2 regions of the Chromobacterium sp. FG89 genome follow, and region 2 is predicted to be linked to the other one. Evidence: riboswitches for the same ligand, from Rfam matches in the RefSeq annotation. Region 2 holds a riboswitch; the other holds the start of a gene.
The links. Region 2 has a riboswitch for glycine ahead of gcvT (glycine cleavage system aminomethyltransferase GcvT). Riboswitches for the same ligand answer to the same signal wherever they lie in the genome.
Positions count from the first base shown of each region.

Region 1: another riboswitch for glycine. It lies ahead of ACODRW_RS18290 (trimeric intracellular cation channel family protein); the one in region 2 lies ahead of gcvT (glycine cleavage system aminomethyltransferase GcvT).

Region 1 is NZ_JBMDIQ010000020.1:26,021-30,409, forward strand. Features, by position in the region: gene ACODRW_RS18280 (aldehyde dehydrogenase) at 1-425, opposite strand, end outside; gene ACODRW_RS18285 (LuxR C-terminal-related transcriptional regulator) at 591-1,376, shown strand; gene ACODRW_RS18290 (trimeric intracellular cation channel family protein) at 1,411-2,145, opposite strand; glycine riboswitch at 2,345-2,527, opposite strand; glycine riboswitch at 2,529-2,615, opposite strand; gene ACODRW_RS18295 (DUF3141 domain-containing protein) at 2,752-4,389, opposite strand, start outside.
Region 2 is NZ_JBMDIQ010000018.1:73,726-78,114, forward strand. Features, by position in the region: gene gcvP (aminomethyl-transferring glycine dehydrogenase) at 1-239, opposite strand, end outside; gene gcvH (glycine cleavage system protein GcvH) at 363-749, opposite strand; gene gcvT (glycine cleavage system aminomethyltransferase GcvT) at 823-1,911, opposite strand; glycine riboswitch at 1,953-2,049, opposite strand; glycine riboswitch at 2,064-2,155, opposite strand; gene ACODRW_RS17320 (dihydroxyacetone kinase family protein) at 2,401-4,083, shown strand; gene ACODRW_RS17325 (M15 family metallopeptidase) at 4,127-4,389, opposite strand, start outside.

The DNA of each region.
Region 1 (4,389 bases), on a different contig from region 2:
GCCTCGCCGTACAGCTTGTCGGCGGCTTCGGCGTACCAGTCGAACACGCCGGCGGCGCCCGGCACATCGATATGGAGCGCATCGGCAATGGGCTTGCCGATGTCCAGGCAGTCCAGCAGCGCCAGTTCGTCGCCATGCCGGCGGATCAGCGCCGCCAGTTTTTGCAGCACGGTCTTGCGCTGGCGCGGGTGACAGCGCGACCAGACGCCGGATTCGAAGCTGGCGCGGGCGGCCCGCGCCGCCCGTTCGACATCGGCCTCGCCGCAGCGGGCGATCTCGGCCAGGGGCCGGCCATGGATGGGGCTGGTGTCGGTGAAGGTGCGCCGGTCGGCGGCGGGCACGAAGCGGCCGTTGATGAAGGCGAGGCAAGGCGAGCGCAAATCGGCGGCGCGGTCTTGCCAGTAGGCCAGATCCTGCATGGGCATGGCGATCACTCCTGTTCAGGCGGCGCGACGGGGTGGGGGAAGCGCTCACATCACGGCTGGTCTTGTCGCGCAGGCTGGAGCCATACTAGTCAGTCCCCTTGGCGGCGGACATCACGCGAAAGCGTTAGAGCGGAAGGCGGGACTAACCTGATCGGGGTAGCTGGCATGCAGCTGAATGTGGCGGATCTGGTGTTTCACCAGCAATTGGGGCGCTTGTTGGACGGCGTCGACAACGCGGCCTTTTGGCAAGGGTTGGCCGCGTTTCTACGGGAACGCCTGAGTTTCGATACCTGGGTGGCGGTGCTGTTTCGCCAGGAGGCGCCGCCGTGGGTGCTGGCGGATCACGCGGCCAATTACGCCGCCGACGATTTGTTCGCCGACTACCGGCGCGGCCTGTATCTGTTGGACCCGTTTTACGGTTTTGCGCTGAAGCGCCCGGCCGCCGGCGTGTACCGGCTGGACGAGGTGGCGCCGGACCGTTTCCGGGAGACGGAGTACTTTCGCCGTTACTTTTCGCGCAATGTGGTGGCGGATGAAATCCAGTTTCTGCAAGTGTTGCCGGAGGGCGTGCTGTCTCTGTCGCTGGGCAGCAAACGCCGCTTCAGCGAGCAGGAACTGGGCGTTTGCAATCTGTTCGCGCCCTGGTTGCTGCCCTTGTCGCGGCTGGCCGCGCGTCTGGACGAAGGGCTGCGTCAGCCGGCGGCCAGGACGGGCAGGCAGAGCCGCCGGGAACTGGAGGAGGCGCTGCGCGCGCAGGGCTCCTCGCCGTTGACCAAGCGGGAGGTGGAGGTGGCGCTGCTGATACTCGGCGGCCACTCCACCAAGGGCGTGGCGCGCGAGCTGGGCATTTCGCTGGAAACCGCCAAGGTGCACCGCCGCCATCTGTACGCCAAGCTGGGCGTGTCCAGCCAGGCGGCCTTGTTCCTGCTGCTGGCGGGGATTCAAGCCTGATGCCGCAGCGCAGCGGTGAAACAGTTAGGGTTAGTTAATGCAGGTCGTGCCGATACATGAACACCGGCAGCCGCCATTCGCGCCAGATGGCGGCCAGGCGGATGGCGAGGCCGACGGCGAAGCTGGCCAGCACGTTGAGATCGTGCGGCACGCCCAGCTTGATCAGGCCCAGGTAGAGCAGGGCCACGGCGAAGGAGACGCTGGCGTACAGCTCCTGGCGGAAGACCACCGGCACGCGGTTGCACAGCACGTCGCGCAGGATGCCGCCGGCAATGCCGGTGATCATGCCGGCCATCACCACCACCACCGGGTGGTAGTCCATGGACTGGGCCACGCCGCAACCTATGATGGTGAAGGCGATCAGGCCCAGCGCGTCCAGCACCAGGAAGACGCGGCTCAGGCGTTTCATATAGCGGGCCACGAACACGGCGGCCAGGCCGCCGGCGATGACCAGGCCGACGTATTCCGGGTGTTGGGTCCAGCCTATCGGGTAGCGGCCCAGCACGATGTCGCGCACGGTGCCGCCGCCCAGGGCGGTGAGGAAGGCGATGACGGTAACGCCGAAGATGTCCATATTGCGGCGGCCGGCCGCCAACGCGCCGGTCATCGCTTCCGCGGTGATGGCGATCAGATAGATCAGGGTAAGCATGTAGTTGCAATGGTCAAACAGGCTGGCGCCGAGGTGAGCGGCGAAGCCGGGTGGGAAAATGGGTTGGCAATGGGCGGGCCATGCCAGGTGGCGCGCAGCCTGGGCAAGCGTTTCGAACACGGGTTTTCCTTGAGAGCTGGTGCACGATCTGCTGCGCTGCGACGATACGGCGTTGAAACCCGCTTCGAAATGCTCATGTACCACGTGTACATTCCGCTTTCTCAGCTGTTTTCGCCTTGTCTCGTCCTTGCTCGCGAGATCGTGAGCACGTTCTGAGCACGGCCGGCGGGCCGCGCATGGGCGCGGCGCTGCCGGCATTGCCTCTCCCCTTGTCCTTTTACCTGAGAGTTAGATGACGGGCGCGGCCTGTGTGCGGGCCTTGCCGGGTGTCACTTGCCCCTTCGGTGGGCGGCTAAGGGCCGGTCACATCATCCGACGCGCTCTCGCTGAAGCGTAGCAGATGATGAACGGGCGCTTAGGGCCTCTCTCCAATCGGCTGGTATCCATGGGCTGCGGTACTGTTGCCTGAGCGATTATGGGAGTTTGCGTCTTCGGCGGGGGCGCATGCCCCTCTCTCCCGCAGCAGGCAAGGATATTAGCGTTTGCTGTATTGTTCAGTCAACGACTGTATACATGGGGCGAGGCAAAAATGTTGCAGTGCGGTATCAACATGAAAACGCCCGGACGGCGGTTTGGCTGTCCGGGCGTTTTTGCGCTGGCTGATGCTTAGTTGCTCGGCGTTTTGGGCTTGGCCGCGTCCTTGCCGGCGGCGGGTTTGCGCGCGGCCGGGGTTTTGGCTGCGGGGGCTTTGGCCACGCTGGCTTTGCCCGCTGGCGCTTTGGCGGTTTTGGCCGCCGGGGGTTTGCCGGGCGCCGGCTTGGCCGCGGCCGGTGTGCTGCTGGCGGGTTTGGCGGCCGGAGCGGGTTTGGCGGCAGCGGCGCTGGGCTTGCCGGCGGTGGGCTTGGCCGGGGCTTTGGCGGCCGGCTTGCGCGGCGGCGCCGCTTTCTTGGCGGGCGCGCTGGCCTTGGCGGCGGGGGCCGCGGCGGGAACGGTTGAGGCTGCCGCTATGGCCGGCTCGGCGGGCGGCAGGATGGCCGGCGCCGCCGGCGCGCGGGTGTCCAGTTGCAGCGCGTGGGCCGCTTGGTCCAGCCTGAGCTGTTGTTCCGGGGCGATGTCGCCGCTGAGCGCCAGCAGTTCATGCGCCAGCTGCCAGGCCTGGCGGCGGCGGTGTTCTTCCGGCAGCAGCTTGGGCAGGCCGGCCAGCGCGCGGGCTTCGTCCAGCCGCACCAGGAAAACCTGCTTGCGGGCGATGTCTTTCAGCTCCATCAGGGTCAGCGGGTATTCGTGGCGGATGTCGCGCATGATGCGGCGGATGGCGTTGAACGGGCGCTCGTCTATGATGCCGCGGCCAATCGCCACATAGGTGAGCAAGCGCACGAAGCCGTCGGCCAGGGAGCCGCTTTCGTAAGCGGGGTCCAGCACCTGGCGCTTGAGTTGCAGCCTTTCCTGTTTGTTCCAGCTGTCGCAGCGGGCGGCGCGGGCTTCGCGCGCGGGCTGCACGCCCACGACGGAGGCCAGCCACGGGGATTCGTACACGGCTTTGAAGCAGTGTTCGGTGGCGGCGTCGCGCAGGTCGCGGTAGCGGTCCAGGCTTTGCGTCATCCAGCTAGACCACTGTTCTTGCAACCGCCACAAGGGGTTGTCCGCGCTCACCGGCCGGCGGTGGGCGCGCACGTATTCCGCGGCGGGTTTGAGCCAGCCGAGCCAGGGATTGAGCGGGGAGATCAGCGTGCGTTCCAGCCGCGCCGGGTTGAGCTGGCGCAGCCATTGGGCGCTGGCTTCGTTGCTGACGGCGCGCACGGCCGGGGAAACGAAGCGGTTGTAAATGCCCTGGTTGATTTCGGAGACGCGGCGCACCGCTTCAAAGGCGCGTTCGTCTTCGCGGCCGTCGTCCAGCGCCAGGATGTCGGCCACTTCGCGGGCTTCGAAACGGATGATGTAGCGGCCCTTGATGTATTCCTGGCCGGGGGTGTTGGGGGCCACGTCTTCGATGACGGCCTCGTACAGGCCGGGGGCCAGCACGTCGATCAGGTCCAGCGCGCTGGCGAACTCGCTGTGCTCGCGGTTGGCGATGCCGGCGGAGACGAAGATGCCCAGGTGGCCCACCTTGTTGTGCAGGCAGTAAATGATGGTTTGTTCGTTGTCGCGGATGTCTTCCGCGTTGTCGTACAGGTCCGGTATCCAGTTCAGCGCCTGTTGCGGCGGGGTGATGTTGTCGCCCCAGGAGGCGAACACGATGATGGGGGAGCGGATGTTGCGCATGTCCACGCGGTGCTGGTCGCTGCTGACGATCTTGCCTTCCAC
Region 2 (4,389 bases):
TTATTGACCACGTTCTTGGCGGCGACGGCCTTCAGCGCGGCCAGCGCCTCGGCTTCCGGCATCGGATCCGGCAGCTCCAGCTTGCGGTTCAGGTGAATGTCGGCCGGCAGCGTCTGCGCCACCAGTTCATCGATGGAGGCCACGCCGATGGCGGCCAACATTTGCTCGCGCTCGGCGTCGGACGGGCCGATGTGGCGGGAGATGAATTCTTTGCGGTTGAAAAGTTCGGAGAGAGACATGAGTACGGGGCCTTCTGTGCTTGCCGTCCGCGCCGCGGCTTGCGCGGCCAATCGGGTGTTGCTGGATATCCGGGCGAAAAAAACGCCTCGCGGTCGATTAGGACTGCGAGGCGGTTTTCACCATCAGGCGCCAATTTCCTTGGCGTAGGCGGCGGCGTCCATCAGGGCGTCCAGGTCCGCCGGATCCGCCGGCTTGATCTTGAAGAACCAGCCGGCGCCGTAGGGCTCGCCGTTGGCCAGTTCCGGTTCGGCTTCCAGTTCCTCGTTGATGGCCAGCACTTCGCCGGCAATCGGACAGTAGATGTCGGAAGCGGCTTTCACCGACTCCACCACGCCGGCCTGCTCTTCCTTGGCGAGCTTGGCGCCCACTTTCGGCAATTCGACGAAAACGATGTCGCCCAGCAGTTCCTGCGCGTGCTCGGTAATGCCCACGGTCACGGAGCCGTCGGCTTCCAGGCGCAGCCATTCGTGGCTTTCAACGTATTTGAGTTCGGCGGGGATGTTGCTCATGAGTGTCTCCAGTCAAATCCAGGTCTTAAACGATATTCCCGGCCGCGTCGCGCGGCCTGCCCAAGCACGCCGCTCAGGCGAAAACTTTTTTGCCGTTGCGCACGAACGGCATTTTGACCACGCGCACCTCGGTCAAGGTTCCGCGCAGGTCCACCAGCGCCGTATCGCCGGTGCCGGCCGGCACGCGCGCGATCGCGATGGAGTGTTTGAGGGTGGGCGAGAAGGTGCCGCTGGTGATCACGCCCTCGCCTACGCCTTCCACCACCACTTTCAGGCCTTCGCGCAGCACGCCGCGGCCTTCCAGCACCAGGCCCACTTGCCTGGTTTTCAGGCCGGCGGCTTTCTGCGCCTCCAGCGCCTTGCGGCCGATGAAATCGCGCTCCGCCGGTTCCCAGGCGATGGTCCAACCCATGCCGGCCTCCAGCGGGGAAACGGTTTCATCCATATCGTGGCCGTAGAGATTCATGCCGGCTTCCAGGCGCAGGGTGTCGCGCGCGCCCAGACCGATCGGCGCCACGCCGGCGGCCTGCAGTTGCTGGAAGAAGGCCGCGGCCTCGACGCCAGGCAGCATCACCTCCAGGCCGTCTTCCCCGGTGTAGCCGGTGCGGGCGTAGAACCAATCGCCGGCGGGCTGGCCTTGGAAGGGCTTCAAGGCCTGGATAACGTCGGCGAGCTCGGGCTTGACCGCGCAGACCTTGGCGATGGCCTGCGGGCCCTGCACCGCCAGGATGGACAGATCGCGGCGCACCTTGATGTCCACGTCGAAATCCGCCTTGCGCCCTTCCATCCAGGCCAGGTCCTTGTCGGTGGTGCCGGCGTTGATCACCATGCGGTAGCCGTAGGAGGTCAGATAGACGATCAGATCGTCCACCACGGTGCCGTCGGGGGTGAGCATGCCGGAATACAGCGCCTTGCCTTCGAAGCCGAGCTTGGCCACGTCGTTGGCGATCAAGCGCTGCAGCCAGACTTTGGCGTCCGGGCCGCTGATGTCCAGCACCGTCATATGGGAAACGTCGAACATGCCGGCGTCGCTGCGCACGATCTCATGTTCCTTGAGTTGGGAGCCGTAATGGATGGGCATTTCCCAGCCGGCGAAATCGACCATCTTGGCGCCGGCGGCGATATGGGATTCAAACAGGGGGGTGCGTTTCGGGGCCGTCATCGGTGCGTCCTTAGCAAAAGCGTGTAGTGTTGCTCTATTCCCTACACCCCTCTGTCCCTGCACCTGAGATTTTCCGGCCTTGCGGCCGTTAGCCCCTTCGGTGGGCATCCGCGGATGCCGCTCTCCAGATTCGGCGAACTGGCTGCGGCCAGTCCGATGATGCAGTCCTTTTGCCTGAGCGATTGCGGGTGCGCTTGCGCCTTCGGCGGTGGCGCGGACGGCCACTCTCTCCTGCATGACGAGCCAGATTATGGTTGCTGGGCCGGGGCTTGGCAAGCCGTGTTTATCTTCAACTTAAACAATGACTTAAAATATTCGAAATCGCAAAACATTGAACCGGCATTGCTTCGTTTAAGATCGATTACGAACATATTTCATTTCCTTATCGATCAAAAAATAGATGACCACCCCATTGCGCCGGCGCTGATCGTAAGATGACATCCATCTTGACCAAGCACGATCTCTATCCGATCTGGAAAGGAAACCGCGATGCGAAAACTGATCAACGATCCGCGCCATGTGGCGCGGGAGATGCTGGAAGGCCTGGCCGACACCCTGCCCGGCCTGGCGCTGCTCGAGGAAGAAAACGTCTTGCTGCGGGCGGACCTTCCCGCCGGCGGCCTGCGCGACAAGGTGGCGCTGATTTCCGGCGGCGGCAGCGGCCACGAACCGGCCCACGCCGGCTACATCGGCCACGGCATGCTGGACGCCGCCGCGGTGGGCGACGTGTTCACCTCGCCCAGCGTAGACACCGTGCTGGCGGCGATCCGCGCCGTCGCCGGCCCCAAGGGCGTGCTGCTCATCGTCAAGAACTACACCGGCGACCGGCTCAACTTCGGCCTGGCGGCGGAACTGGCCCGCGCCGAGGGCATCGCCGTCGACAGCGTGGTGGTGGCCGACGACGTGGCGCTTCGCGACACCGTGGAGCCGGCGCGCAGGCGCGGCATCGCCGGCACGGTGCTGGTGCACAAGATCGCCGGCGCGGCGGCCGCCTCCGGCGCCGGCCTGGCCGAGGTCGCCGCCGCTGCGCGGCAGGCTGCGGAACAAGTGGCCACCATGGGCGTGGGCCTGGGCGCCTGCACGGTGCCGGCCACCGGCCTCCCCGGTTTTCAACTGGACAGCGGGGAGGCGGAACTGGGCCTGGGCATACACGGCGAAGCCGGCGTGCGCCGCGTGGCGACGCCATCGGCCGCCGATTTGTGCGCAACGCTGCTGGATGCCATCTTGCAAGACCGCGGCTGGCGCTCGGGACACAGGGTGGCGCTGCTGGTCAACGGCCTGGGCGGCACGCCGCCGATGGAGCTGGCCATCGTCGCCCGCGCCGCGCTGGCTCATCTGCGCCTGCGCGGCCTACAGGTGGAACGCGCCTGGAGCGGCAACTTCATGACCGCGCTGGAAATGCCCGGCTGCTCCTTGTCCCTGATGGCGCTGGACGAACAGCGCCTCAACTGGCTGGATCAAACCACCCTGGCGCCGGCTTGGCCCGGCTCAGGCCGTCTGCCGGCGCAACGCCAGCTGCGCGCCGCGCCGCCGCGCGACGCTTTCACGCCCTCGGCCGCCGCGGCCGATCCCCGTTTGCGCACCGCGGCCTGGGCCGCGGCCGACGCGCTGGACGCCGCCGAGCCGCTGTTGACCGAACTGGACGGCGCGGCCGGGGACGGCGATCTGGGCGTCAGCATGCAGCGCGGCGCGGCCGCGATCCGGGCCTTGCCCGACAGCGCATGGAGCGACCCCGCCACGGCGCTGCGCGCGGTCGGCCAGGCCTTGCGCCAAGCCATCGCCGGCAGTTCCGGGCCTTTCTACTCCACCGCCCTGCTGCGCGCGGCGCGGCGGCTGGACACGACGACCCCGCCCACCCCGAAGGACTGGGCGGCCGCCTTTCTGGACGGCGTCGCCGCCGTCGCGGAACTGGGCGGCGCGCAAGTGGGCGACCGCACCATGCTGGACGCCTTGTCCCCCGCCGCCGACGCTTTCGCCTCCGCCCTGGACGCCGGACAGACTCCAGAGACGGCCTGGCGTTCGGCGCTGACAGCGGCGGAGCGCGGCTGCGCGGCAACCGCCTCCATGCGGCCGCGCCTGGGCCGGGCCAGCTATCTGGGCGAACGGGCGCTGGGCGTGCCGGACGCGGGTGCCAGCGCCGCGCTGGTCTGGTTGAAGGCGCTGACCGGCTAGCGCCAGGCCATGGGCCGCCGCGCCCCCGCGGCGGCCCTGGCGATCAGGCCGGTCTCTCCGGCTCGGCCTCCATCGACGGATAGATCCAATCCACGCCCAGCGCCTGCCCCCACAGGCAGTCGCCCAGATCGTAATGCCACCATTCCTCGGCATAATTGCTGAAACCGGCCTGCTTCATCAGATTGAACAAGACGCGGCGATTGTGACGCACCGTCAGCCAGCGCTCGGAGGAAAAACCCAGGGCCGGATCATGCGGCGCTTCGAAGAAATCGGTGCGCGACGCCGGCTCCGCCGCATCGAAGGCCG